Linked DNA regions of Cereibacter sphaeroides 2.4.1. The protein of the gene in region 2 binds, or shares a complex with, the protein of the main gene of each other region. Links are inferred from orthologs where the notes say so. Each region holds a gene or a part of one and is shown on either strand. Other genes may lie near its edges. The genes, in order: RSP_RS14070 and xseA.

Region 1 (14,219 bases), 2.5 Mb from region 2 along the record:
CCAGCCGCACCGTCACCCGCTGGCCGATGCCCAGCACGAGGCCGGTGTCCGACCCCATCAGCGTCTGGCTTTCCGGATCGAAGTGGAAGAATTCCCGGCCCACCGAGCGGATCGGGATCAGCCCGTCGGCCCCGCTCTCGTCGAGCTTCACGAACAGTCCGAACCGCTGCACGCCCGAGATCCGGCCGGTGAACTCCGCCCCCACCCGGTCCGACAGCCAGGAGGCGAGATAGCGGTCGGTCGTGTCGCGCTCGGCCGCCATGCTGCGCCGCTCGGTATCGGAAATCTGCTTGGCCGTCTCCTCGAGCATCTCGATATCCTGCGCCGACAGCCCGTCGTCGCCCCAGCCATGCCCAAGGATCAGCGCCCGATGCACGATCAGGTCGGAGTAGCGCCGGATCGGCGAGGTGAAATGGGCGTAGCTGCGCAGGGCCAGCCCGAAATGGCCGAAGTTCTCGGGATGGTAATAGGCCTGGGTCATCGAGCGCAGCGTGGTGATGTTCATCAGCTCGTCGAACTCGGTGCCCTGGGCCTGCGCCAGCAGCCGGTTCAGATGCGCGGTCTTCAGCACCTGCCCCTTGGCCAGCGTGAAGCCCGAGGCCTCGGCCACCTCGCGCAGCGCCTCGAGCTTGTCCGCCGACGGCTCCTCATGGACACGGAAGAGCAGCGGCCGGCGCAGGCGCACGAGCTCTTCGGCGGCGGCCACATTGGCCAGCACCATGAATTCCTCGATCAGCCGGTGGGCATCGAACCGGTCGCGGAAGGCCACCGACAGGACCCGCCCCTCGTCGGAAAGCTCGATCCTGCGCTCGGGCAGGTCGAGTTCGAGCGGCTGGCGCAGGGCGCGGGCCTGCTTGAGCGCCGCGTAGGCCTCGTAGAGCGGGCGGATGATCGTCTCGAGCAGCGGCGCCGTCGTCTCGTCCGGCTCGCCGTCCTGCGCCTTCTGCACCTGCGCGTAGTTCAGGCTCGCGCGCGAGCGCATCATCCCACGCGTAAAGCGGTGGGAAAGTTTTTCGCCCTGTGCCGAGAGCCGCATCCGCACCGCCATGCAGGGCCGGTCCACCTCCTGATGCAGCGAGCAGAGATCGCCCGACAGCGCGTCGGGCAGCATCGGCACCACGCGGTCCGGGAAATAGGTGGAGTTGCCCCGTCGCCGCGCCTCGCGGTCGAGCGCCGAGCCGGGCCGCACATAATGAGCCACATCGGCGATGGCCACCCAGAGGATGTGGCCGCCCGGGTTCTGCGGATCGGGATCGGGCTCGGCCAGAACCGCATCGTCGCGGTCGCGCGCATCGACCGGATCGATGGTGACGAAGGGCAGATGCCGCAGATCCTCGCGTTCGGCCATGGGCGCAGGGCCCGCCGCCTCGGCTTCCGCCAGCACCGCATCGGGGAAGCTGTCGGGAATGCCATGCTGGTGGATCGCGATCAGCGACACGGCGCGCGGGCCTGCCGGATCGCCCAGCCGCGCGGTGATCCGCGCGAGCGGCAGCCCGAGGCGGCGCGGCCCGGCCTGCTCGGCCTCGACCAGTTCGCCGTCGCGCGCCCCGGCCGCCCCGTCGCGGGCCACGCGCCATTCCTTGTCCTCGCCCTTGTCGATGGGCAGGATCCGCCCGCCGTCGTCGCTGGCGCGGAAGATGCCGAGGATCTTCGGCTTCGATCCGCCGAGCCGCCGGATCAGGCGCGCCTCGTGGGTGTGACCCTCATCCTCGCCCTCGACCTCGGTCAGCCGTGCGAGGATGCGCTCCCCCTGCGCCAGCGCCGGATCGCCCTTCTTGGCCACGAAGAGGATGCGCGGCGGCTCGCCCTCGCCCGCCCATTCCAGCGGACGCGCGAACAGGTCGCCCTGCGCATCGGACCCCACGATCTCGAGCACCGACACGGGCGGCAAGGCACCCTGCGGCGTGAAGGTCCGCTTGCGTTTCTCCAGCGCGCCCTCGGCCTCCATCTCGCGCAGGAGGCGCTTCAGTTCGATGCGCGCGGCACTCCCCTTGATGCCGAAGGCACGCACGATGTCGCGCTTCGCGGAAAGGGAGGGATTCTGGGCGATCCAGTCGAGGATCTGGGCTTTCGAAGGGAGCTGGTCCATCGCTCTCGCCTAGCACGCGCCGCGGGAGCCGTCATCCGCAAAGCCTCAGAGGTCCAGCACCATGTCGCGATGGGGGATGCCCGCATCGAGATATTCCTCGCCCACCTGCCGGAAGCCCAGCTTCTCGTAGAAGCCGGTGGCATGGCTCTGCGAGCCGAGCTTCAGCTGGCGCAGGCCCGGCTCGCCCCGAAGCTCGGCTACGGCGGCCCGGATGAGGGCGGCGCCGACGCCCGTGCCCCGGCAATGGGCCAGCACGCAGACCCGGCCGATCTTGCCGGTCTCGCCCCGGACGAGGAGCCGCGCCGTGCCCACCGGGCGGCCCGCATCGGTAGCCAGCAGATGGATCGCCTCGCCGTCGAGATCGTCGATCTCCTCGGCCTCGGAAACACCCTGCTCCTCGATGAAGACGGTGCGCCGCAGCGCCCGGCAGGCCTCGATATCGTCGGTCCGCTCGATCTTCATGCGAAATAGTCTTTCAGAATGCGGAGGTAGATGGCCTTCAGCGGTTCGATCTGCGCGACTTCGACACGCTCGTCCACCTGATGCATGGTCTTGCCGACAAGGCCGAATTCCACCACCGGGCAGTGGGCGCGCACGAAGCGCGCGTCCGAGGTGCCGCCCGAGGTCGAGGGCTCGGGCCGCAGGCCGGTCTCGGCCTCGACCGCGCGGGCCACCAGTTCGGAAAGCTCGCCCGGCGGCGTGAGGAAGCTCTCGCCCGAGATCTTGGCGCTGAGCGCAATCTCGACGCCGGTGTCAGCCGCGACGCGGGCGGCCTCCTCCTCCAGCCAGCGGGTCAGGCTCGCACCGCTGTGGGCATCGTTGAAACGGATGTTCACCGTCGCGCGGCAGAGAGCCGGGATCACGTTGGTGGCCGGGTTGCCGGTGTCGAAGGTGGTCACGGCCAGCGTCGAGGCATCGAAATGCTCGGTGCCATAGTCGAGATCGTGCGAGGACAGCCGATCGATCAGCCGCGCCAGCGCGGCGACCGGGTTCTTCGCCCGATGCGGATAGGCCGAATGGCCCTGCACGCCGCGGGCGGTGAAAAAGGCCGTCATCGAACCGCGGCGGCCGATCTTCATCATCTCGCCCAGCCGCTCGGGGCAGGTGGGCTCTCCGACGAGGCAGACCGACATGGCCTCGCCCTCCGCCGCCATCCAGTCGAGAAGCGCGACCGTGCCGTCGGTCGAGTCGCCCTCCTCGTCACCGGTGATGGTCAGGACCACCGCCCCGTCGGGCGGGGTCTCCTGCACGAAATCGACCGCCGCTGCCACGAAGGCCGCGACGCCCGACTTCATGTCGGTGGCCCCGCGCCCCCAGAGCCAGCCGTCGGCGATCTCGCCGCCGAACGGATCGCGGGTCCAGGCGGCGGCATCGCCCACCGGCACCACATCGGTATGGCCGTTGAAGCCGAAGGTCCGGTTCGCGCCCTTCCGGCCCCAGCGGGCGAAGAGGTTCGGCACCCCGTTGCGGTCCACGCGGGTGCAGTCGAAGCCCGCCCCGCTCAGGATCCGCTCGATCAGGTCGAGCGCGCCGCCCTCCTCGGGCGTGACCGAGGGGCAGCGGACGAGATCGGCGGTCAGCGCGACGGGATCGATGGGCATGGAAGTCTCCGGAGAAGAATGGTGCGGGACGCGAGCGCCCCGAAAGACAGGCTCAGTCGTAGAACGGCGTCACCTGCGCCACGACGACCGAGTTCTCGGCCAGCGCCCGCTGCATCAGCGCGCGCTCTTCGGCGTCGATCTCGTCGCCGTTGGCCAAACGCTCCTCGAGCGTGCCGTAGCCCGAGACATCGAGCGGCGCCATGTCGGCGGTCTTGAGCAGGGCCACCGTCTCGCGCACGGCTTCGGCCTCGTCCACGCCGCTTGCGTAGCACATCAGCGCCGCGCCGGTCGCGCCCTTGGGCAGCCCGTCACCGGCGCAGCGCCCGACCTCGATCACCAGCGTGAAGACCTGCTGCGGCCGCTTCGGTTTCTTCTCTTCCGTCATGCGGCATCCCTCCTTGGGTGTCCGCGACCGGTTCGCAGGAATCGCCGCCCCGTGCAAGGGAGACGCGCGTGCGTCGCAGCTCTCCGCAGTCGGGACAGGGCTCCGGTTCGTCCTTCAGGGGCCGGGGCGCGAAGAGCCGGCCGCAATGGAGGCAGCAGGGATGCTCGCCCGGCGCGACCGGCACCGGCGGCGCCACCTCGAAGGGGGGCACGATGGCGAGGCCCGGCCGCGGCGGCTCGGCCCGGAAGATCGAGAGCTGCCCGTCCGCTTCCAGAAAGGCGTGGCGCACTTCGCCCAGATTCTCGATCCCGTTCATCCGCAACAGCGCATGCAGCTCGGGCATGCCGATCCTGCGGGCGGCGACGCCTTCGGTCAGCACCCGCCCGTCGCGCATCACCGCCACCGCCTTGCCGTCCACGGCCAGCTTCACCGGACGGAAGCGCCGGATGAGCGCGTCGAGCAGCTTGTCGATCCCCACGACCGCCGCCACCACCAGCATGGCATGAAGGAGCGGCACCTCGGGGTAGAAGAGCGCGTCGCCCACGGCCGAGCCCAGCGCGATGACCAGCAGGAACTCGATGATCGAGAGCTGCGCGATGCTGCGCCCGCCCACCCAGCGCAGCAGAAGCAGCGTCCAGCCGTAGATGATGAGCGTGCGGACGAGGATCTCGGCGAGAAAGAGCGGCGGATCGTCCCCGAGCAGCATCCGGCCGAGATCGAAGGCAACGACGGGCTCGTCCATGATACAGGCACTCCGCAACGGCCGGCACTCCGGCGCTGCCCAACGCGAGGCCCGGGGCCGGGTTCCTCGGCCGGGTCCTGCCCGAAGACGGCCGGGTGGGGCCCGGCCGGCGCGGCCCGCAGGGGGGATCAGTCCCGCAGCAGCTCGTTGATCGAGGTCTTCGAGCGCGTCTGCGCATCCACGCGCTTCACGATCACGGCGCAATAGAGGTTCACGCCGCCCTTCGAGGGCATCGACCCCGCCACGACGACCGAGCCTGCGGGCACTTCGCCATACATGACCTCGCCCGTCTCGCGATCCACGATCTTCGTCGACTTGCCGATGAAGACGCCCATGCCCAGCACCGAGCCCTCGCGGACAATGCAGCCCTCGACCACTTCCGAACGCGCGCCGATGAAGCAGTTGTCCTCGATGATGGTGGGGCCGGCCTGCATCGGCTCCAGCACGCCGCCGATGCCGACGCCGCCCGACAGGTGCACGTTCTTGCCGATCTGCGCGCAGGAGCCGACGGTGGCCCAGGTGTCGACCATGGTGCCCTCATCGACATAGGCGCCGAGGTTCACGAACGAGGGCATCAGAACCACGCCCCTGGCGATATAGGCCGAGCGACGGACGACGCAGTTCGGCACCGCGCGGAAGCCCGCGGCCTTCCATTGCGCCTCGCCCCACTGGGCGAACTTGCTGTCGACCTTGTCCCACCAGGTCCCTGCCTGCGGGCCGCCCGTCTGCACTTCCATGTCCTTCAGCCGGAAGCCGAGCAGCACGGCCTTCTTCGCCCACTGGTTGACATGCCAGTCCGCGCCGCGCTTCTCGGCCACCCGCAGGCTGCCCTTGTCGAGCGCCTCGAGCGTCGCCTCGATGGCCTCGCGGGTCTCGCCCTTGGTGGCCGGGGTGATCGTCTCGCGCGCCTCCCAGGCGGCTTCGATGGCGGCTTCGAGCGCGGAATACGACATGCGGATCACCCTTTTCCCGTGGTTCTTTACCCTCGAAGCCTATAAAGGCTGGGCCCATTCGCCGCAATGCGCCGAAGGATCATCATGAAAGACGACCGCCGCCACCCGTTCCGCGACAGTTCGCAGGACATGGAATCCGCCCACCGTGTGCCGGACACGCCGCAGAGCCGTGCGCCGGCCTACCGGCTGGCCTTCGCGGATCCGGAATTTCTCATGCGGGACGAGTTGCGTCCCGTCCGGCTCCAGCTCGAGCTGATGAAGCCGCAGATCGTCATGGACGAGCGCGGGATCGTCTCGACCGTGGTGATGTTCGGCGGCGCCCGCATCCCCTCGCCCGAGCGCAAGGACACGGCGCCCGAGGGGCTGGCCGCGCTGGCGCCCTATTACGACGAGGCGCGGAAGTTCGCCCGCATCGTGACCGAGCGCAGCATGGAAACCTACGGCCGCGAGCTGGTGATCGTCACCGGCGGCGGGCCGGGCGTGATGGAGGCCGGCAATCTCGGCGCGTACGAGGCGGGCGGGCAATCCATCGGGCTGAACATCGTGCTGCCGCACGAGCAGGCCCCGAACGCCTATGTGACGCCGGACCTCTCGTTCAACTTCCACTATTTCGCCGTGCGGAAGATGCATTTCCTGATGCGCGCCCGTGCCGTGGTGGTCTTCCCGGGCGGGTTCGGCACGCTGGACGAGATGTTCGAAAGTCTCACCCTGATCCAGACCAAGCGGATGAAGCCCATTCCCTTCCTCCTCTTCGGCCGCGAGTTCTGGGAGAAGATCATCAACTGGCAGGCGCTGGCCGAGGTGGGCACGATCGCGCCCGAGGATCTGCGCCTCTTCCGCTTCGTCGAGACGGCCGACGAGGCGCTCGATGCGCTCGACGAGTGGGAGTGAGGGTCAGTCAACCGGCCGGATGAGCTTGCGCTCGAGCACGCGCAGCACCTGCGCCAGATCCTGCCCGCGGCGGAGGATCTGGCCGTCCATCGCCACCACCGCATACATGCCCTGCCGGGCGCGCAGCTTCGGGCGCTTCTCGATCCGGTAAAGCGGGCTCTCGGCCGTCCGGCGGAAGATCGAGAAGACCGCCACGTCGCGCAGGTGCGAGATGCCATAGTCGCGCCATTCGCCCAGCGCCACCATGCGTCCGTAGAGGGTCAGGATCTGCCCCAGTTCGTGCCGGTCGAAACTCACCTGCTCGGGTGACTGCGGCGCGAAAGGGATCGGCGGCTGCACGGTCATGTCACGAGGCTGACGCAATCGGCCGGGCAAGGCAAGCCCGCTCGGACGCGGCTCTGCGGCGAGAGACCGGGGCACACAAACCTCTCGAACTTGTCCGGCGCGCCCGAAAATGGCCATTGATCGACCTCTGCCGCGACGCAATCCGCCGTCATCTTCGATCCCGTAGCAGATGCCGAAAACCCCGGCGGCGGCAGAAACTGTCCCCTGCCTGCCGTCGGACCGGCATTCGAGCTCGCGGAAGCTCCGGCGTGCCGGGGCTTCCGATCGCCCTCCTCCGGATCAGGCGCGGCGGGCGAGGACCTCCACCCCCAGCGTCTCCAGCGCCTTCCGCTCTATGTCGGCCGCATTCAGCCCGGCGGTGGCATACATCACTTCGGCGCTGTTGTGGTCGATGAACGTGTCGGGCAGCACCATCGAGCGATACCGGAAGCCGCGGTCGAAGACCCCGGCCTCGGCCAGAAGCTGCGCCACATGGCTGCCGAAGCCGCCGATGGCGCCCTCCTCGATGGTAATGAGCGCCTCGTGATGGGCCGCGAGCTGCAGGATCAGATCCCGGTCGAGCGGCTTTGCAAAGCGCGCATCCGCAACCGTGGGAGAGATCCCGCGCGCAGCCAGCGCCTCGGCGGCCACCTGCACCTCGGCCAGACGGGTGCCGAAGGACAGGAGCGCGATTCGCGTGCCCTCGCTCACCACCCGGCCACGGCCGATCTGGAGCGGCACGCCCTTCACCGGCATCTCGACCCCCACGCCGTCGCCGCGCGGATAGCGGAAGGCGATGGGCCCTTCGTCATGGGCGGCGGCGGTGGCTACCATATGGACGAGCTCGGCCTCGTCGGCGGCGGCCATCACCACGATGCCGGGCAGGTTCGACAGGAAGGCCACATCGAACGAGCCCGCATGGGTGGCGCCGTCCGCCCCCACGAGGCCGGCGCGGTCGATGGCAAAGCGCACCGGCAGGCGCTGGATCGCCACGTCATGCACGATCTGGTCGTAGCCGCGCTGGAGGAAGGTGGAATAGATGGCGCAGAAGGGCCGCATGCCGCCTGCCGCAAGCGCCGCCGAGAAGGTCACCGCATGCTGTTCCGCGATGCCCACATCGAAGGTGCGCTTCGGAAACCGCTCGCCGAAGAGGTTGAGCCCCGTCCCGTCCGGCATGGCGGCCGTCACCGCGCAGATCCGCTCGTCGACCTCGGCCTCCTTGATGAGGCTCTGGGCGAAGACCTTGGTATAGGAGGGGGCGTTCGAGACCGGCTTCACCTGCGCGCCGGTCAGGACGTTGAACTTGTTCGTGGCATGGCCACGGTCGCGCGCGGCCTCGGCCGGAGCATAGCCCCTGCCCTTCTTGGTGATGACATGGATCAGCACCGGCGCATGCGCCCGCTGCTTGACGGTCCGCAGCACCGGCAGAAGCTGGTCGAGATCGTGCCCGTCGATCGGGCCGACATAGGAGAAACCCAGCTCCTCGAAGAGCGTGCCGCCGACGGTGACGCTCTTCAGCATCTCCTTGGCGCGGCGCGCGCCCTCCTGGAACGGTTCGGGCAGAAGCCCGAGCGCTCCCTTGGCGGCCGCCTTGAAGTCCTGGAACGGCGCGCCCGCATAGAGCCGCGAGAGATAGGACGACAGCGCCCCCACCGGCGGCGCGATGCTCATCTCGTTGTCGTTCAGGATCACGATCACCCGGTTCTTCAGGTGCCCGCCGTGGTTCAGCGCCTCGAAGGCCATGCCGGCCGACATCGAGCCGTCGCCGATCACCGCCACCGCGTCGCCCGTGTCGCCGCCCATCTCGCGTGCCGCGGCAAAGCCCACCGCGGCCGAGATCGAGGTCGAGGAATGGCCCGCGCCGAAACAGTCATAGGGGCTCTCGGAGCGCTTGGTGAAGCCCGAGAGACCCCCGCCCTGCCGCAGGGTGCGGATGCGGTCGCGCCGCCCGGTCAGGATCTTGTGGGGGTAGCACTGGTGGCCCACGTCCCAGATGATCTTGTCGCGGGGCGCATCGAAGATCGCATGCAGCGCAACCGTCAACTCCACCACGCCGAGGCCTGCGCCCAGATGCCCGCCCGTCACCGACACGGCCGAGATCGTTTCGGCCCGCAGCTCGTCGGCCAGCGAGCGCAACTCACGGTCCGTGAGGCCCTTTATGTCCACCGGGAGCGTCACCCGGTCGAGCGTCGGCGTGCAGGGTCTGTCGGTCATGCTCTTCCTTCAGCTTTCACGCGAGATGACGAAGCGCGCCGCCTCGATCAATGTTCCTGCCTCTGGCCCATAGGGCGCAAGCGCCGCCTCGGCATCCTCCACCAGAGCCCGCGCCCGCGCCTTGGCGCCGTCGAGCCCGAGAAGCGAGACGAAGGTGGCCTTCCCGGCTTCGGCATCTTTCTGGAGCCGCTTGCCCGCCTTCTCCGCATCGCCCTCGACATCGAGAATGTCGTCCGCGATCTGGAACGCAAGCCCGAGGGCCGTGGCGTATCGGCGCAGCGGCACCCGGTCCGCCTGCCCGAGGATCGCCCCCGCTTCGGCGGACCAGCGGATCAGCGCGCCAGTCTTGCCGGCCTGAAGGTGGGTGATCTGATCGAGCGTGAGGGGCACGGCAGCCGTCTCGGCCGCGATGTCGAGTGCCTGGCCCAGCACCATGCCCTCGGCGCCCGAGGCTTTCGCAAGGCTCGCCACCAGTTCGATCCGCACCGCGGCGGGTCCGAGCGCCGGATCGGCCAAGAGCTCGAAGGCGAGAGTCTGCAGCGCGTCGCCCGCCAGCACGGCGGTGCATTCGTCCCACTTGCGATGCACGGTCGGCAGGCCGCGGCGCAGGTCGTCATCGTCCATGCAGGGCATGTCGTCATGCACGAGGCTGTAGGCATGCAGCGCCTCGATAGAGGCCGCAGCACTCACCGCCGCCTCGGGCGCGATCCCGTGCAGCCGGGCGGATTCGAGCACGAGGAAACCCCGCAGCCGCTTGCCGCCCTGCACCGCATAGCGCATGGCATGGACGACCGGCAGATCCTCGCGATCCGCCAGCGCCGCATCGAGCCGCCCCTGAACGCGCGCGGCCGCATCCGTCAAAGCCTTGGAAAAACTCACAATCCCTCCGCCGGAACCGCCGCCGTCGCGCGCCCCTCGGCGGCACGGATCAGCTCCACCTTGTCCTCGGCGTCCTTCAGCTTCTGCGCGCAATGCGCCTTGAGCGCCGAGCCGCGCTCATAGAGGCGGATGGAGTCTTCCAGCGGCACGTCGCCTTTCTCCAAAGCCGTGACGACCGCCTCCAGCGCCGCCATCGCCTCTTCGAACGTCATCTCTGCCACTGCTTTTTCCGTCATGCGCTCCGCTCCAGAAGGACGCCCACATGCGCCGCGCTGCTCGCGGCGAGGGCAGCCAGATCATATCCCCCCTCGAGTGTCGATACCACCCGCCCGCCGCATGACGCCGCAGCCAGATCGCAGAGCCGCCCCGTCAGCCAGGCGAAATCCGCCTCGCGCCAGTTGAGATTGGCCAACGGATCGGCGGCATGGGCGTCGAAGCCCGCCGAGATCAGGATCAGCTCCGGCTGCCAGGCCTCGATGCGTCGGAAGGCTTCCTCCCAGGCCGCGCGCATCTCGGCGCTGCCGCTTCCGGGCGCCAGCGGCAGGTTCAGGATCTGGCCGTGCGCGCCGCGCTCGTCGGCCGCCCCGGTGCCGGGATAGAGCGGCATCTGGTGACTCGAGACGAAGAGCGCGCGGCTCTCGTCCCACAGCAGGTCCTGCGTGCCGTTGCCGTGGTGGACGTCGAAATCCACCACCGCGACCCGGTCGAGCCCGTGATGATCGAGGGCGCGCTTGGCCGCGATGGCGGCCGAGCCGAAGAGGCAGAAACCCATCGGCCGCTCGCGCTCGGCGTGATGGCCGGGCGGGCGGCAGCCCACGAAGGCCGAGGAGGCTTCGCCCGCCAGCACCAGATCGACGGCGGCGCAGGTGCCGCCCACTGCCCGCATCGCCGCCTCGAACGAGCCCGGCGACATCCAGGTGTCCGGGTCGAGCCCGCGAATACCCTCGGCGGGCTCGGCCGCGCGGATCCGGTCGAGATAGGCCTGCGGATGGCAGCGCAGCACGTCAGCCTCTTCCGCCAGCGGCGCCTCGCGCCGCTCGAGCGGCAGCCGGTCGATCCCCGCCGCCACCGCTGCCATCCGCTCGATCCGCTCGGGGTGCCCCTCGGGCGTCGCATGTGCTTCGGATGCTGCGTGCGAAATCCAGACCACCGTCATGCCGTCTCCTCCCTGTCGTGCCGGAGCAGACTGCGGGGAAAGCCGCGGCATCTCAACCCGGCCGTGCGGAGGAGGGCCCGCCATTCGCGCTTCGTGAATGACACCCTGGCAAACCCGCTGTCAGTCCGGCGCGAGCATGTAGCCCGAGCCGCGCACCGTCTGAAGATAGCGTGGCTGCCGCGGGTCCACCTCGATCTTCCGGCGCAGCCGCGTGATCTGCACGTCCACCGCCCGCTCCTGGCTCTGGCTGTCGTCGCGGCCGAGATCTCCCACCAGCTTCTCGCGGCTGACCGCCTCGCCGGGCTGGGCCGCGAAGATCCGCATCAGCGCGGCCTCGGTCGCCGTCAGCCGCACGGGCTCGGTGCCGCGCCACAATTCGCCCCGCTCGAGATCGTAGCGCACATCGCCCAGATGCAGCACCTTGGGCCCCAGCTCGGGCCGCGCCGAGGGCACGCGCCGCAGGATGGCGTTGATGCGCAGCAGAAGCTCCTTGGGTTCGAAGGGCTTGGCCAGATAATCGTCGGCCCCCGCCTCGAGACCCTCGATCCGGTGCGAGGTCTCGCCGCGCGCGGTCAGCAGAAGGATCGGCGTGGCCAGATCCTCGCGCAGGGACCGGGTCAGCGACACCCCGTCCTCGCCCGGCATCATCACGTCGAGCACGATCATGTCGAACTCGAGCCCGTCGAGCAGCCGCCGCGCCTGCGCCGCATCGCGGGCCGTCGAGATGAGGAATCCGTTCCGGATCAGGAACTTCTGCAGAAGGCTCCGGATGCGCTCGTCATCGTCCACCACGAGAAGATGCGCCTGTGGCTCACTCACGCCCCACCCTCCTTCAGCGTCTGATACTGACGCCGCAACTCCGGATCCATCATCGCCTCGAGCACCTGCCGGAACCCCTGCACCACCGCGGGTCCGGCAGACCGATAAGCCGCCCGCATCCGCGCCCGCTGCGCGTCCGACAGGGTGCGCTCAAGCTCCGTTCCCTTCGGCGTGAGGTAGAGGTGGCGCTCGCGCTTGTCCACCCGACCGATCCGGCTCTCGACCAGCCCATCCTCGATCAGCGTCCGCAGCACCCGGTTCAGGCTCTGCTTCGTGGCGCCCAGGATCGACAGGAGATTGTTCACCGTGGTGCCGGGGCTGCGATGGATGAAGTGCATCGCGCGGTGGTGCGCGCGCCCGTAATCGAGATCCTCGAGGATGCGGTCGGGATCGGCGGTGAAACCCCTATAGGCAAAGAACATCGCCTCGATGCCCTTCCTGAGCTGCTCGTCCGTCAGGAACAGGAGCGACTCGCCGCCCCCGGGTCCCGGTGCTCCTTGCGACATGATCTTCCCCCCCGTTGTCGCCCAGATTTTATGTCAGCCTTGTTGACTTTCCAAGACTCAACTGTTACCGACAGCCCGTCATTTGCGCAACTTTATGCCCGGTGCGGACCTATCTTGCGCAATTTATGCAAAGCGCCTATGCGCAGGAGGGTGACATGGCTGGATATGACGATCGCGACGGCAAGATCTGGATGGACGGCAAGCTGGTGGAATGGCGCGAGGCGAAGGTGCATATCCTGACCCACGCCCTCCACTATGCCTCGTCCGTCTTCGAAGGCGAGCGCTGCTACAACGGCAAGATCTTCAAGTCGGTCGAACATTCCGAGCGGCTGCGCAGGTCCGGCGAGCTGCTGGACATGCCGCTGCCCTATACGGTCGAGGAGATCGAGGCGGCGAAGAAGGCCACGCTCGAGGCCAACGGCCTGACCGACGCCTATGTCCGGGCCCTCGCCTGGCGCGGCGCCGGCGAGGATATGGGCGTCGCCTCGTCCCGCAACCCGATCCGCGTGGCCGTCGCGGTCTGGTCCTGGGGCAACTACTACGGCGACGCCAAGTTCAAGGGCGCCAAGCTCGACATCTCGAAGTGGAAACGGCCCTCGCCCGAGACGATCCCCTCGGCGGCCAAGGCGTCGGGCCTCTACATGATCTGCACCATGTCGAAGCACGCAGCCGAGGCGAAGGGCTGCTCGGACGCGATGATGTTCGACTACCGCGGCTATGTCGCCGAAGCGACCGGCGCCAACATCTTCTTCGTGAAGGATGGCGAGGTTCACACCCCGCTGCCGGATGCGATCCTGAACGGGATCACCCGCCAGACGGTGATCGGGATGCTGCGCGACAAGGGCATCAAGGTGCATGAGCGCTACATCGAGGCCTCGGAGCTCGAAGGGTTCGAGCAATGCTGGCTGACCGGCACCGCCGCCGAGGTCACCCCGGTCGGCCGGATCGGCGACTACAGCTTCGAGGTGGGCGCCCTCACCCGCGAGATCGCGACCGACTACGAGAAGCTCGTCCGCGCCTGACCGGACAGGGCGCGTCGCGCGGGCGCGCCCGCAATCAGAAGGGCGCGCCCGCAGGCACGCCCCCGACCCTCGTCTTCAGCCTTCGATCAGGCCTCGCGGCCCCGCGCGATGCGCAGGAACTCGAGCACGCGGCGGTTGCCGGCCGGCCGGGCCTCCTCGCGGTGCCAGAGGGACCGCGGATGGCGGGCCAGCCGCAGGAAGTTCTTCACCCGTCCGCCGTCCGAAGGGGTGCGCTTGTCAGCGAGGTGACGGCTCATGTCTGTCCTCCTTCAGTTTCAGACCGCCCCAGCATAGGGCAGAACGGCCCTCCAACCAAGCTTTCCGCCTAAGGTTCCGAGCCCGGACCGAAGCGGTGCGGCAATCGGCGCGGCGCTTCCGCCGGCGCAAACAACGATCCCGCCCCTGCAAGACCGGCAAGCGCCGCCGTCGCGCGGGCGGCCAGCGGCTCCTGCGCACCAAGGACAAGCGCCGTGCCCAGCGCGATCCAGCCGGCCGCTACGACATTGAGACGGCGCGCAAAGGGCTGCTTGCGCGTCTTGTGCCGGAACTGGCGCTGCGCGATCTTCGCCCCGATCCAGCCCCCCGCCGCGCTGAGCGCGAGCAGGTTGGCCTCCGGAAAGCGCCAGCCGCCCGACGCA
Region 2 (14,193 bases):
GAGGGTCATTTTCGCTTCGTCGCGCGAATAGGCGACGCCAGAGACGACTTTCGATTCCATGATATCCTCCTCGTCGCAGACCAGGGTTCCCGAGGTCTCGTCCGTGTCCTCGAACGAGGACAGCACCCGTAGCTTCACCTTGTAGCGCATCGCCAGCTCGACCGAGCGGGTCTGCAGCACCTTCGCGCCGAGCGAGGCGAGCTCCAGCATCTCCTCGTAGGCGATCTTTTCCAGCTTGCGCGCCTTGGACGCGATCCGCGGATCGGTCGTATAGACCCCGTCCACGTCGGTATAGATGTCGCAGCGCTCGGCGGCGAAAGCGGCGGCAAAGGCCACGGCCGTCGTGTCCGAGCCGCCGCGGCCCAGCGTCGTGATCCGCCCCTCGGGGCTCACGCCCTGGAAGCCCGCGACCACCGCGACCTTGAAGCCTTCGGCGAATTTCGCGTCGAGATTTTCGCGCGGGATCTCGAGGAAGCGCGCGGCCGAATGCTGCGAGGTGGTCCTGATCGGCACCTGCCAGCCCTGCCAGCTGCGCGCGGGTACCTCCATCTCCTGAAGGGTCAGCGCCATCAGGCCCGCCGTCACATTCTCGCCCGACGAGACCACCGCATCATATTCGCGCGCGTCGAACAGGGGCGAGGTCTGCTCGACCCAGCCCACAAGCTCGTTGGTCTTGCCCGACATGGCCGAGACGATGACGATCACGTCATAGCCGCGCTCCACCTCGCGCTTGACCTTCTGCGCGGCGTTCTTGATGCGCGCCAGATCGGCAACGGAGGTGCCGCCGAATTTCATCACTAGAAGCGGCATGGATCAACCCCCGCAGCCGGACCCCGGAATCCGGCGCTTCTTATGCGGGGGCGGACGGAAGGGCAAGGGCTTCCCGCCGTGCGTCGAGCGCCGGGCGGGCCTGCGACATCCTCGCGGGCGGCGTCCCCCTGTAGCGCGGCGCCGTCGACATGTTCCTGTTGCAGAAGCCTGCGAGCCTCCTCGCCGTCACGGGTGCGAGGGGATGAACGATGGATGGGGTGGCAGAGCGGCAGATGATGGGGGAGGACTCGCCTCCGTCCGGCGACGATCCGCGTGCCGAGGCACGCGCGCTTCTGGCCGAGCTGACCGCGCTCCGTGCCGATCTCTTCCGCCGGGCGGATGCGCGGATGGCGGACTGGGCCACGCGGGTGCGCCGGCTGGAATTCCTGCCGTCGGTCGCCAACATGGCGGACTGGCTGGCGCTGCGCGAGGCGGATCTGACGACGCTCCAGCCGCGGCTGAGCCGCCTCGGCCTCTCGACGCTCGGACGGCTCGACGGCCATGTGCCGCCCTCGCTCGAGGCGGTGATCGCGGCGCTCTCGGCCATCGCGGGCCTCGAGGGTCCGGCCTTTCCCGACCGGGAGAGCTTCGACCCCGAGCTCCGCAGCCTCCACGCACGGCGCGACGCCCTGTTCGGCGCGCGGGACACAGCGCCCGGCACGCGCATCCTCGTGACCCTGCCCTCCGAGGCGGCGTCGGATCCCGCCATCGTGCGCGAGCTGGTGGCGGCGGGGGCGGATGCCTTCCGCATCAACTGCGCCCATGACGGCCCCGAGGCCTGGGCGGCGATGATCGGCCACATCCGCAAGTCCGAGCGGATGACGGGACGCAAGCTGCCGATCTCGATGGATCTCGGCGGGCCGAAGTTCCGCGTGACGAAGACCGGCGGGCCGCTGCCCAAGCGCCTGCAGGCCGGCGACCGCTTCGCCTTCGTCGAGAAACCCTCGTTGGCGCCCGAAGGCCGGGGCTGGGCCATGCTCGGCCATCCCGCGCTGCTTGCCGCCCTTGCACCGGGCGTGCAGGTCTCGGTGGACGATGGCAAGCTCTGGGCCACGGTGATCCAGACCGGCCGGGGGCACGCGCTCCTCGAGGTGGACCGCGTGGGCGAGCGCGGGCTGAAGCTGAAGCCCGGCCGCGGGGTGAACCTGCCCGGCTCGCATCTCGATGTGGCCGCGCTGACCGAGGAAGACCTTGCGGCGCTCGATGTGGTGGTGGCCGAGGCCGACCTCGTGGCCTTCTCCTTCGTCCAGACACCGGGCGACGTGCGCGCCCTGATCGCGGCGATGGAGGCGCGGGCCTGCCATCCGCGCCCGCTCCCGGCGATCCTTCTGAAGATCGAGACCCCGATGGGGCTGCATCTCCTGCCCGAGCTGATCGTCGAGGCCGGCGGCTCGCTGCCCGTGGGGGTGATGATCGCGCGCGGCGATCTCGCCGTCGAGATCGGCTTCGACCGGCTCTCCGAGATCCAGGAAGAGATCCTCTGGCTCTGCGAGGCGGCAAAGGTGCCGGTGGTCTGGGCCACGCAGGTGCTGGAAGGGATGGTGAAGGAGGGTCAGGCCAGCCGCGCCGAGGTGACCGACGCCGCGATGAGCCAGCGGGCGGACTGCGTGATGCTGAACAAGGGGCCGCATGTGGCGGCCGCCATCGAGTTCCTCCGCGACATCCTGATCCGCATGGACCGCCACCAGACGAAGAAGAGCGCCCGCCTCGGCCCGCTGCGCGTCTGGGCGGGCTGAGGCGCGAAAGAAGCCTCGCCCGGAAGGACGGACGCCGCTGGGCCGCACCTTGCGCCGGGCGGACGAGCCTGCGCCTTCATCAGGCGCGGCACCGAGGCCTTCCGTGACCGGAGCGCTCATGCCTGCGCGCCACGATTGGCGCGCGGCACCGGCCCTCCGGCGGAAGGCCTCGGGGCTCGGTCTACCCGCGCTCGGGCCCCGTCAGAGGGCGCGCCAGCCGATGTCGCGGCGGCAGAAGCCTTCGGGCCAGTCGATCGCATCGACCATCGCATAGGCCGCGGCCTGCGCTTCGGCGAGGGTGGCGCCCCGCGCGGTGGCGGCCAGCACCCGCCCGCCGGTGGCGAGGATGCGGCCCTCCTCTGCGGCCGTTCCTGCATGGAAGACGACCTGCCGGCTGGTCTCGGGCAGCGCCTCGAGGCCGCGGATCTCGGTGCCCTTCCGGTAGCTGCCGGGATAGCCCTGCGCGGCCATCACCACCGTCAGCGCATGATCCTCGGCCCAGTTCACCTGCACCTGATCGAGCCGCCCCTCGGCGCAGGCCAGCAGCAGATCGAGCGCCTGCGCGCCCAGCCGCAGCATCAGCACCTGACATTCCGGATCGCCGAAGCGGACGTTGTACTCCACGAGCCGCGCGCGGCCCTCCTCGATCATCAGCCCGGCATAGAGCACGCCGCTGTAGGGCGCGCCGCGGCGGCCCATCTCGGCGATGGTGGGCTTCACGATCTCGTCGAGCGCCTGCCGCTGCACCGCCGTCGTCAGCACCGGAGCGGGCGAATAGGCGCCCATGCCGCCGGTGTTCGGCCCCTCGTCGCCGTCGAAGGCGCGCTTGTGATCCTGCGCCGTGCCGATGGGCAGGACGGTGCGCCCGTCGGTCAGGACGAAGAAGCTCGCCTCCTCGCCGGTCATGAACTCCTCGATCACCACCTCGGCGCCCGCCGCGCCGAAGCTGCCGCCGAACATGTCGTCGATGGCGGCCAGCGCCTCGGCCTCGGTCATGGCCACCACGACGCCCTTGCCCGCCGCGAGCCCGTCCGCCTTGATGACGATGGGCGCGCCGGTGGCGCGCACATGCGCGCGGGCGGCCTCGGCTTCGGTGAAGCGGGCATAGCCTGCCGTGGGCGCGCCGCAGGCGTCGCAGACCTCCTTGGTGAAGCCCTTCGAGGCCTCGAGCCGCGCCGCCGCCTGCGACGGGCCGAAGGTCAGGAGGCCCGCGGCGCGGGTGGCATCGGCCACGCCCGCGGCGAGCGGCGCCTCGGGGCCCACCACCACGAAATCGACCGAGTTCGCTTCGCAGAAGGCCACCACCGCCGCCCCGTCGAGGATGTCGAGATCGGCGCATTCGGCGATCTGCGCGATCCCGGCATTGCCCGGCGCGACGATCAGACGGTCGCATTTCGGGTTCTGCTTGATCGCCCAGGCCAGCGCATGTTCGCGCCCGCCGCCGCCGAGAATGAGGATGTTCATGGCCGCTCCCTTGTCCATCGGTGCCGCGTCTCTAATCCGAAAGCGTCCCGTGGGACAAGGCGCCCGCGCCCCCTTCGCGCCCCGTTGCGCGGGGCCGGGCGCCATGCGAAGAAGCCCGGGCGCCCGGCCACGAGGGCCGGTCCTCTCCGAGCACAGGTCATGGATCTCCGCACCCTTCTCCTCCCCGCAGCCCTTCTCGCCGCCACCCCGCTTCTGGCCGATGAGGCCACGATCGCCCGTCTCGAGGCGGCCTTCGCCGCCCTCACCCCCGAAGAGCGGGTGGCCGTTCAGGAAGAGCTCGAGATCGCGGGCCTCTATGTCGGACCGGTCGACGGCAGCACCGGCCCCGGCGACGGGCGCACGCTCGAAGATGCGGCGACCTTCATCGAGGAGAATTCCGCAGGCATGGTGGCCGTGCCGCTCGCCACCGACGAGGAGGCCCGCGCCTTCGCGAAAAGCCTCGCCGAACGGGGCTATTCGTCCTGGCTCTACGGCGAGGGCGACGAGGGCTGACCTTCGCCGCCCCTCCGCGGTGACGGCCGGAGAGACGGGGCAGACGCTCCGGCGCGCGCCGACCGCAAGCCTCACTCAGCCCGGGCCGAGGCCCGCTCTCCGGACAGCGGCCGGCAGCGTCCCGAGGGCGCGACACCTGTGGCCCTCCTCTCCGGGCAAGATCCCGACCCGTTGCAGGCGGCCCGAACCCGCAGCTTGCCTGTCGGACGGGCCTCGGGCACAAAGACCCCATGTCCGACCTCTTCGAAGATCCCGCCCCCAGCCGCAACACGCCGGAATTCACCGTCTCGGAGCTGTCGGGCGCCGTGAAGCGGGTGATCGAGGGCGAGTTCGGCCTCGTCCGGGTCCGCGGCGAGATCGGGCGCGTCTCGCGGCCCGCCTCGGGGCACCTCTATTTCGACCTGAAGGACGACCGCGCCGTGATGGCGGCGATCTGCTGGAAGGGTCAGGCCGGCCGGCTCTCCGTGCGTCCCGAAGAGGGGATGGAGGTGGTGGCCACCGGCCGGATGACCACCTTCCCCGGCCAGTCGAAATATCAGATCATCGTCGAGGACATGGCCCCCGCAGGCGCAGGCGCACTGATGGCCATGCTCGAGAAGCGCCGTGCGGCGCTGGCCGCGGAGGGGCTGTTCGACGCCGCCCGCAAGCACCCCCTCCCCTTCCTGCCGCGGGTGATCGGCGTCGTGACCTCGCCGTCGGGCGCGGTGATCCGCGACATCCTCCACCGGCTGCGCGACCGCTTCCCGAGCCATGTGCTGATCTGGCCCGTGGCGGTGCAGGGCGAGAAATGCGCGCCCGAGGTGGCCGCCGCCATCCGCGGCTTCAATGCCCTGCCCGAGGGCGGCCCTATCCCGCGCCCCGACCTCCTGATCGTCGCGCGCGGCGGCGGCAGCCTTGAGGATCTCTGGGGCTTCAACGAGGAGATCGTCGTCCGGGCCGCGGCCGAGAGCCGGATCCCCTTGATCTCGGCCGTGGGGCACGAGACGGACACCACGCTCATCGACCATGCCGCCGACCGCCGCGCGCCGACCCCCACCGCCGCGGCCGAGATGGCGGTGCCCGTGCGGCTCGAGCTGCTCGCCGGCCTCGACGGTCAGGTCGCGCGGCTCTCGCGCTGTGCGGCCGAGACCATCCGGCGGCGCGACCAGCGCCTGCGCGACCTCGCCCGCGCCCTGCCGCGGCTCGAGAGCCTCGTGGCCGGCCCGAGCCAGCGCTTCGACCTCTGGTCGGGCCGGCTCTCGGGGGCGCTCGGCCAGAGCGTTGCCGCCCGCCGGGCCCGGCTCGAGCCGCTCGGCGCGCATCTGCGGCCGCGGCTGCTCGCCGATCTGGTGGCGCGGCAGAAGGACCGGCTGGGCGACCGGACGCGCAGCCTCGAGACCTGCCTCGGGCGGCGGGCCGAGCGCGCCCGGGACCGGTTCGACGCCCTCTCGGCCCGCCTTGCCCCGGCCTTCGCGCGGCTCATCGCCGAGACCGAGCGCGCGACCCGGCGCGACGCGGCCACGCTCGGCACGCTTGCGGCGCGGCTCGACGCGGCTCCCGAGGCGCGGCTTGCCCGCCTCTCGGACCGGCTCGAGGCGCTCGACCGCCTGCGCCAGACGCTGGGCTACCGCGAGACGCTGAAGCGCGGCTATGCGGTGGTGCGCGCGGACGGCGCCGTGCTCACGACGAAGGCCGAGGCCGGAGCCGCCGCGATGCTCGAAATCGAGTTCCAGGATGGCCGCCTCTCCGTGGGTCGCGGCAAGACCCGCAAGCCAAAGGAAGAGCCGCCCGCGCAGGGCAGCCTGCTCTGAACCCACCCGCGCCGGCACCGCGCCGCCCCTCCTGCCGCGACGACCGGACCCTCCGCGCGATCTCCGGAAGGACGGACAGCCCCGGACGCGCGTGCCCCGAGGCCCTGCGGCAGGCGCCCGTCAGACCCCCACGTCCGGGCCCGCGCAGATCAGGGGCGTGCGCGTCTGGGAGACTTCCGACAGTTCGGTGCCCGTGGGATCGCCCTCGAACTGCGCCCGCACGCCCGAGGCCTCGCGGTAGAAGCTCCAGCATTGCGGCGTGGCATCGTGCTCGTAGACGAAGCAGATCTGCCCCGCCTGCTCGTACCACTGGCCATGCGTGCATTCCTGACCGCGGAAGGCCCAGACCACGCGCCGCCCCGGCAGATACTGTTCGGCGCCATAGATCTCGCCGCCGACCGCATAGGAGAGCGTCTTGCCCGTCGAATAGGCCTCGAACTCTTCCGCGCTCATCGGCTCGGCCGCAAGCGCGGGAGCGGCGAGGGCGAGGGTCAGGGCCGCGGCCCAGATCCTGTGCATGATGTCTCCTCCGGCGGGTTGAAACGGCGCGACCGGCCGCGACGGACATCAGCCTGCCAGAAGCCCGCCCCTCTGACCAGTCACGCCTGCGCCAGCCCCGGGCGGGGGCGACTGCGGCGGGCTTCCCCCTTCCCTCGCGCCGCCTGAGCGACTAGGTGTCAGGGGCCGCAAGCAGGGGAGGCGGAAAGCCCATGTCGTTCTTCAAGAAGATGCGCGAGAAGATGTTCCGCTCCTCGGACCGGCTGTCGGAGGATCTGGACGCGCTGGTCGAGGACAAGGCTTCCGAGGCGCCGGCCCCCGAGGTGCCGACACCCGGGCCCCTGCCCGACCCGGAGAAGGACGCCCCCCTGATCCTCGACCGGCCCGTGCCGCAGGCGCCCGACCCGCAGCCGCAGCCCGCCCCCGCCCCCCCCGCCGCGCCCCTGCCCGGCCTGCCGCCGGAGCCCGAACCCGAACGCCGCCCGGGCCTCTTCGGCCGCATGTTCGGTCAGACCGAGGAGCCCCGCCGCATCCTCGACGATGCGATGCTCGAGAGCCTCGAGGAAGTGCTGATCCAGGCCGACATGGGCGTCGAGACGGCACTGCGCGTCACCGCGAACATCGCCGAGGGCCGCTACGGCCGAAGGGTCTCGGCCCGCGAGATCAAGGAGGCGCTGGCCGCCGAGATCGCCCGCATCCTCGAGCCGGTGGCGCGGCCGATGCCGCTCTATCCGTCGCGCCCGCAGGTCGTGCTGGTGGTGGGCGTGAACGGCTCGGGCAAGACCACGACCATCGGCAAGCTCGCCTCGCAGTTCCGCGCTGCGGGCAAGTCGGTGGTGATCGCCGCGGGCGACACGTTCCGCGCGGCAGCGGTCGAGCAGCTTCAGGTCTGGGGCCGCCGCGCCGGCGTGCCGGTCCTGACCGCGCCCGAAGGCTCCGACCCGGCCTCGCTCGCCTTCGACGCCATGACGAAGGCCCAGGCCGAAGGCGCGGACCTCCTGATGATCGACACGGCCGGCCGGCTGCAGAACCGCGCCGACCTGATGGAGGAACTGTCCAAGATCGTCCGAGTGATCCGCAAGAAGGATCCCGACGCGCCGCACAACACGCTCCTCGTGCTCGATGCCACGACGGGGCAGAATGCGCTGAACCAGGTAGAGATCTTCCGCAAGCTCGCCGATGTCTCGGGCCTCGTGATGACCAAGCTCGACGGCACCGCCAAGGGCGGCGTCCTCGTGGCGCTGGCCGACCGGTTCGGCCTGCCGATCCATGCCATCGGCGTGGGCGAGCAGATCGACGACCTCGCGCCCTTCGATCCCGAGGAGTTCGCCCGCGCCCTGATGGGTCTGGACGACTGACGCCCCCGCCCCCTTCGTCCCCTCTCACTCTGGAAAAATATCCTCGGGGGGTCCGGGGGGCGGAAAGCCCCCCGGCGGTCCGCCCCAGAGCCCCGGTCCGCCGCTCCGCCCGATCATGACAGCCTGGATCCTCTCTCTCGAAGGCACCCCGGAGGGCGCGCGGATCGCGCTCCTCCTCGCGCTCACGTCGGCCTTCGCCCATGCCTGCTTCGGCGCGCTCCAGAAGGGGCGGCACGATCCCTGGCTCTCCCGCGGCGCGATCGACAGCTTCATGCTGCTCCTCTCGGCGCCGGTCGCCGTCTTCCTCGTGCCCTGGCCGCGGGGCGTCGAGTGGCTGGTCATGGCGGGCGTCATGGCGATCCACCTCGCCTACAAGATCGCCATGGCGCGGGCCTATTCGCGCGCGGCCTATACGGTCGTCTATCCGGTGGTGCGCGGCGTGGGACCGCTCGCCACGCTCGCCTTCGCCGCGCTCTTTCTCGGCGAGCATTATGTGGCGATCCAGTGGCTGGGCGTCGCGATCCTGTCGGCGGCGATCCTCGCGCTCGCCCGGCTGAATTTCACCGCGAGCCCGCAGATCGGGCGGATGGACCTCAAGGCCGGCCTCGTCTGGGCCTTCGCCGGCGGGCTCATGGTCGCGATCTACACGACCTTCGACGCCTGGGCGATCCGGCTCATGCCCGATCCCTTCACCTTCCTCGCCTGGTTCTTCCTGATGACCTCGCTCGATTTCCCGCTGCTGCTGGGCTACAGGCTGCTGAAGGCGCGGCAGATGCCGGAGGCGGCGGCAGCCCTCGCGCTCCGCGGCTTCGTGGGCGCGCTCGTGGCCTTCGTCAGCTTCGGCGGCGTGATGCTCGGGACGAGGCTCGGCAAGGTGGCCGAGGTCTCCTCGCTGCGCGAGACCTCGACGCTCTTCGCCGCAGCCATCGGCTGGCTCCTGCTCGGCGAGCGGTCGGGGCCCGCGAAAATACTGCTGATGGGCCTGATCGCCCTCGGCGCGATACTGGTTCAGTTGGCCTGAAAGGGAGAGACATGGCAGAGCGCATCAACCCGGTGGTCAAGGCGGTGCTGGAATGGGGCCCGATCGCGGCCTTCTTCCTCGGCTACGTCAAGCTGAAGGACGAGACCTTCACCGTCGCCGGCACCGACTATCAGGGGTTCATCATCGTCACGGCGGCCTTCATTCCGCTGATGGTGATCTGCACCGGCCTCCTCTGGTGGCTCTCGGGCAAGCTCTCGAAGATGCAGGTGGCCACCGTCGTGCTGGTCGTGGTCTTCGGCGGCCTGTCGGTCTGGCTGAACGACGACCGCTTCTTCAAGATGAAGCCCACCATGATCTACCTGCTGTTCGGCGTGCTGCTCGGGATCGGGCTCCTGCGCGGGCAGAGCTGGCTCCGGCTCGTGCTGGAAGAGGCGATCCCGCTGCAGGACGAGGGCTGGATGATCCTCACGCGCCGGGTGATGGCCTTCTTCTTCGCGCTGGCCATCGCCAACGAGGCGGTCTGGCGGCTGATGAGCACCGATGCCTGGGTGAATTTCAAGACCTTCGGCCTGCCCTTGGCGATCTTCGTCTTCTTCATGACCCAGAGCGGCCTCTTCAAGCGCTACAATCCGGAGCGGAAGGACGAGGCCTGAGGCGCGGCCTGCCCGGCGCCCCCGGCAGACCGGCGGCGCCGCAGATGTCAGGCCCGGTAGAGCGGGATCGGCTTCACCGCCGACTGGAACTCCGACAGCACGCGCTCGGGCCCATGGGTCTGGGCGAGCCGCAGCAGCGCGAAGCGGATCTCGGCGATCTCGCGATAGTAGGTGAGATAGGCCGTGTTGAGCGCGGCGCCCGCCACCGCCCCCAGAACCGGCACCGCCTGCGCCATGAGCTTCTGGCCGAGCGCGGTGGCGAGTTTCGGCGCGACCGAGGCCACCACCTTGCTGACCGCCGCGCCGCTCATCGCGATCCGGGCGCCGATGAAGCTCGTGTTCACCCCGTCGTCGCGCTGCAGCGGGCTGCCGGCACCGAAGATGCGCAGACATTCCACCCGGATCGCCGGATCGTCGGGGTCGAAGCCCTCGGCCTCGGCCGCGTTGCGGATCGCATGCATGATGACGGTGATCGTCACGGGCAGCTCGGCGATCGAGGTGGCGATCCCGCCCGCGCCGCCCGCGGCCCCGGTCAGCGCCACCAGCGCCGGCGCACCCCGGCGCCCGAGATCCGGCGCGGCGCGGCCTGCCGCCGCGACCCGGTGGCTCTGTTCCAGCGCGCGCCGCGTCACCGCCTCGATCTGGCGCAGCACGGGCGCGGGCAGCAGGGCCATCCGCTCCTCGACCGAGCCGCCGAGGCGGTTCATCAGCGACATGAGCGGTCCGTGCGCGCGATCGAACCGCAGGGCGAGGGCCGCGATCTCGGCCTCGGGGCCGGTGTGCAGGGCAGGCAGGCGGGTCTTCTGTGTCATGGCACAGAAGTAGGATCGAGAGCCCCTTCGGGCAATGGCCCTCCCGCCGGAGCGCGCCTGCCCGCCGATCCCCGTCAGGCGCCGCAACTGAGAGGGGCCGGCGCCTTGCGGGAAGCGTCAGGCCGGAGTTTCCCCCCTGGGCCGCCCCTTCGGCGAAACCCCTCACGGCGAGCTCTTGGCGGGCGGCCACGTCTCCGGCCGGTCGGCAGGCTGCCGGCTCAGGCGGCCTTCGTCACGAGGCCCTCGACCCCCTCCCAGGCGCCGATGACGAGCGGCATCCCCAGCACGCGCTCGGGGTTCGTGGGGGGCGGCATCACGACCTTCTCGAGCTTGCGGAAGCCGAAGCGCCGGTAATAGGGCGCGTCTCCCACCAGCATCACCCGCTCCCAGCCGATGCGGCGCGCCTCGGCCAGCGTCTCCGCGATCAGAAGCGCGCCCAGCCCCTCGCCCTGCCGCGTCGGGTGGACCGCGACCGGCCCGAGGAGGAGCACCGGCTTGCCCCCGACCGTGACCGGCCAGTAGCGGATCGCTGCGGCCAGCGTGCCGTCCTCGTCGCGCAAAAGCGCGCAGAGGTCGGCCACGGTGGGCACCCCGTCGCGCAGCCGGTAGGAGGAGAGCGCCGTGCGGCCGGGCGCGAAGCAGAGGTCGTAGAGCGCCTCGACTTCCCACCAGTCGGCCTCACGTTCCTGTTCAAGGCGATACACGCCGATCCCCCTGCCCCGGATTTGCCTGGAAAGGCGCGTAACATGCGGGCAGACCGGGATCAAACCGGAAAGGAGCCTCCATGTTCTACCGCCCCGAAGACGGCCACGGCCTGCCGCACAATCCCTTCAACGCCATCGTCTCGCCGCGCCCGATCGGTTGGATCTCGACCCGCGGCCCCGAGGGGGACAATCTCGCGCCCTATTCCTTCTTCAATGCGGTGGCCTACGTTCCGCCGCAGGTCATGTTCGCCTCGACCGGCGCCAAGGACAGTCTGGCGGCGCTCCGCGCCAGCGGCGTCTTCTGCGTGAACATCGTCGAGGCGGCGGCGCTCGCGCGGATGAACGCCACCTCCGCCGCCTTCCCGCGCGGGACCGACGAATTCCTCGCGGCAGAGGTGCCGAAAGAGGAATGCCGCACCATTCCCTGCCCGCGGGTGGCCGACGCGCCCGCGTCGCTCGAATGCCGGGTCACGCAGGTGGTCGAGCTTCTGGGCCGCGACAATTTCCTGATCCTCGGCGAGGTCACGGGCGTGCATCTGCGCGACGACTGCCTGCGCGACGGACGGTTCGACGTGACCGCCTTCCGCCCGATGGCGCGCCTCGGCTACCGCGACTATGCCGTGGTGCGCGAGGTGATCGAGCTCTCCCGCCCGGGAGAAGGCTGAGCGCCTGCAATTCGCGCGTCGTGAACGGCCGCGCCCCGTGCCGGCCGGTCGCACAGACCCCGCCACGCAGACCCCCTGCGCTTCGGGAGCGGCACCGGAGGCCCGCAAGCCGCGGCGCCCATTCCTTCGGGGCGAGTGACCCATGACCACGCCAGAGACCTGAGCCAGCGGCAGCACAAAGCCCGCAATTCGCGCTTCGCGAGCGACAACGGCGATTTATCGCACCCGGTCGGGCGGGGTTCGCGCTTTTCTCCTCCGGGCGCGCGGCCTACTGTCCGGCCGGTCAATCCAACCGGGGACAGCAATGAAGACCATGATCGGGGTGATCGGCGGTTCGGGGGTCTACGAGATCGACGGGCTCGAGGATGCGGTCTGGACGAAGGTCGAGACGCCGTGGGGCGATCCGTCGGACGAGATCCTCACGGGCAGGCTCGACGGCGTGCCGATGGCCTTCCTGCCCCGGCACGGGCGCGGCCATGTCCACAGCCCGACGACCGTGCCCTACCGCGCCAACATCGACGCGCTGAAGCGGCTGGGGGTCACCGACCTCGTCTCGGTCTCGGCCTGCGGCTCGTTCCGCGAGGAGATGGCGCCGGGCGATTTCGTGATCGTCGACCAGTTCATCGACCGCAGCTTCGCCCGCGCCAAATCCTTCTTCGGCTCGGGCTGCGTGGCCCATGTCTCGCTGGCCCACCCGACCTGCGGTCGCCTCTCGGCGCTCTGCGCCGAGGCCGCCCGCGCCACCGGCGTCACCGTCCACGAGGGCGGCACCTATCTCTGCATGGAGGGGCCGCAGTTCTCGACGCTGGCCGAGTCGCTCCTCTACAAGAGCTGGGGCTGCCATGTCATCGGCATGACCAACATGCCCGAGGCCAAGCTCGCCCGCGAGGCCGAGATCTGCTACGCCTCGGTGGCCATGGTCACCGACTACGACAGCTGGCACCCCCACCATGGCGAGGTCGACATCACCGCGATCATCGCGACGCTCGGCACCAATGCCGACCATGCCCGCGGGCTGGTGGCGGGCCTGCCCGCCCGCCTCGGGACCGAGCGCGACCTCTGCCCGCACGGCTGCGACCGGGCGCTCGACCATGCGCTCATGACCGCTCCCGCCAAGCGCGACCCGGAGCTTCTGGCGAAACTCGACGCGGTCGCCGGCCGCGTTCTGAAGGGCTGAGACCATGACCCACAAGTCGGTCCGCGACTATATCCGCACCATCGTGGACTTCCCGCACGAGGGGATCCTGTTCCGCGACGTGACCACGCTGTTTGCCGACCCGCGCGGCTTCCGCATCGCCATCGACCAGCTTCTGGCGCCCTACGCCGGGATGCGGTTCGACAAGGTGGCGGGGCTCGAGGCCCGCGGCTTCATCCTCGGCGGCGCGGTGGCGCACCGGCTCTCGACGGGCTTCGTGCCGATCCGGAAGAAGGGCAAGCTGCCCGGCCGCACCATCTCGGTCAGCTACCAGCTCGAATATGGCGAGGCGGTGGTCGAGGTGCATGACGACGCGATCCAGGCAGGCGAGAAGGTGCTTCTGGTCGACGATCTTCTGGCGACCGGCGGGACGGCCGAGGCTGGGATCAAGCTCATCGAGCAGCTGGGCGGACAGGTGGTGGGCTGCGCCTTCGTGGTCGATCTGCCCGACCTCGGCGGCCGCAAGCGGCTCGAGGCGATGGGGATGGAGGTCCATGCCCTCTGCGCCTTCGAGGGCCTCTGAGGCGCCTTAACCGGCTGTTAGGCGAATCGTCCTACATCGGAAGGACCGGGCGACCGGCGCTGCTTGCTCGACGTAACCTCAACCCCAACCTCGCCCCGCCGGTCGCTCCGGCGGGGCTTTTCGTGGCCTCATTCCGCCCGCAGCACGGCGCCCGGGTTCATGATCCCGAAGGGGTCGAGCGCCGCCTTGAGGGCGCGCATCGCCCGCAGCTTCGCGGGATCGCCGTAGCGTTCGAGATCCTCCACCTTCAGCCGCCCGATCCCGTGCTCGGCGCTGATCGAGCCTCCGGCCGCCGCCACGAGATCGTGCACGGTGCGCGTGATCTCGCCCCGCAGGTCGTCGTACGCCTCGCGCCGCCGCCCCGCCGCCGGGAAGACGTTGTAATGCAGGTTGCCGTCGCCCAGATGGCCGAAGCAGTTCACCCGCAGATCGCCGAGCCGTCCGATCGCCGCACCGGCCTCCGTCACGAAGCGCGCGATCTCCGACAGGG

What was found.
Region 1: the proteins of xseA (region 2) and RSP_RS14070 are in contact, whole or in part, in a cryo-EM structure (PDB 8TXR), measured with the Escherichia coli proteins. The link is inferred for Cereibacter sphaeroides 2.4.1 from one-to-one orthologs.

The regions. Positions count from the first base shown.
Region 1 is NC_007493.2:2,889,449-2,903,667, forward strand. What follows is about bases 8,695-11,654. They hold RSP_RS14070 (exodeoxyribonuclease VII small subunit), read right to left. Parts: upstream 10,315-11,654; coding sequence 10,075-10,314; downstream 8,695-10,074. Other genes in these bases: dxs (1-deoxy-D-xylulose-5-phosphate synthase), read right to left, coding at 8,695-9,199; RSP_RS14065 (polyprenyl synthetase family protein), read right to left, coding at 9,209-10,078; RSP_RS14075 (histone deacetylase family protein), read right to left, coding at 10,311-11,234; RSP_RS14080 (response regulator), read right to left, coding at 11,355-11,654. Also shown: rnr (ribonuclease R), read right to left, coding at 1-2,089; RSP_RS14025 (GNAT family N-acetyltransferase), read right to left, coding at 2,135-2,551; dapE (succinyl-diaminopimelate desuccinylase), read right to left, coding at 2,548-3,690; RSP_RS14035 (hypothetical protein), read right to left, coding at 3,743-4,075; RSP_RS14040 (DUF421 domain-containing protein), read right to left, coding at 3,999-4,817; dapD (2,3,4,5-tetrahydropyridine-2,6-dicarboxylate N-succinyltransferase), read right to left, coding at 4,946-5,770; RSP_RS14050 (LOG family protein), read left to right, coding at 5,855-6,661; RSP_RS14055 (DUF2794 domain-containing protein), read right to left, coding at 6,665-7,006; more of dxs, read right to left, coding at 7,286-8,694; more of RSP_RS14080, read right to left, coding at 11,655-12,053; RSP_RS14085 (MarR family winged helix-turn-helix transcriptional regulator), read right to left, coding at 12,050-12,559; RSP_RS14090 (branched-chain amino acid aminotransferase), read left to right, coding at 12,715-13,581; RSP_RS22260 (hypothetical protein), read right to left, coding at 13,668-13,838; RSP_RS14095 (DUF1294 domain-containing protein), read right to left, coding at 13,907-14,219. UniProt on the Escherichia coli protein: Bidirectionally degrades single-stranded DNA into large acid-insoluble oligonucleotides, which are then degraded further into small acid-soluble oligonucleotides.
Region 2 is NC_007493.2:427,962-442,154, reverse strand. Bases 4,100-7,033 are described here. They hold xseA (exodeoxyribonuclease VII large subunit), read left to right. Parts: upstream 4,100-4,753; coding sequence 4,754-6,313; downstream 6,314-7,033. Other genes in these bases: ftsY (signal recognition particle-docking protein FtsY), read left to right, coding at 7,024-7,033; RSP_RS02180 (hypothetical protein), read right to left, coding at 6,434-6,832; RSP_RS02190 (hypothetical protein), read left to right, coding at 4,170-4,523. Outside these bases: RSP_RS02205 (aspartate kinase), read right to left, coding at 1-810; RSP_RS02200 (pyruvate kinase), read left to right, coding at 1,020-2,546; purD (phosphoribosylamine--glycine ligase), read right to left, coding at 2,748-4,010; more of ftsY, read left to right, coding at 7,034-8,169; RSP_RS02170 (DMT family transporter), read left to right, coding at 8,285-9,190; RSP_RS02165 (inner membrane-spanning protein YciB), read left to right, coding at 9,202-9,804; RSP_RS02160 (EcsC family protein), read right to left, coding at 9,852-10,616; RSP_RS02155 (GNAT family N-acetyltransferase), read right to left, coding at 10,835-11,320; RSP_RS02150 (flavin reductase family protein), read left to right, coding at 11,401-11,985; RSP_RS02145 (S-methyl-5'-thioadenosine phosphorylase), read left to right, coding at 12,290-13,162; RSP_RS02140 (adenine phosphoribosyltransferase), read left to right, coding at 13,167-13,703; RSP_RS02135 (FAD-binding oxidoreductase), read right to left, coding at 13,832-14,193. UniProt on the Escherichia coli protein: Bidirectionally degrades single-stranded DNA into large acid-insoluble oligonucleotides, which are then degraded further into small acid-soluble oligonucleotides.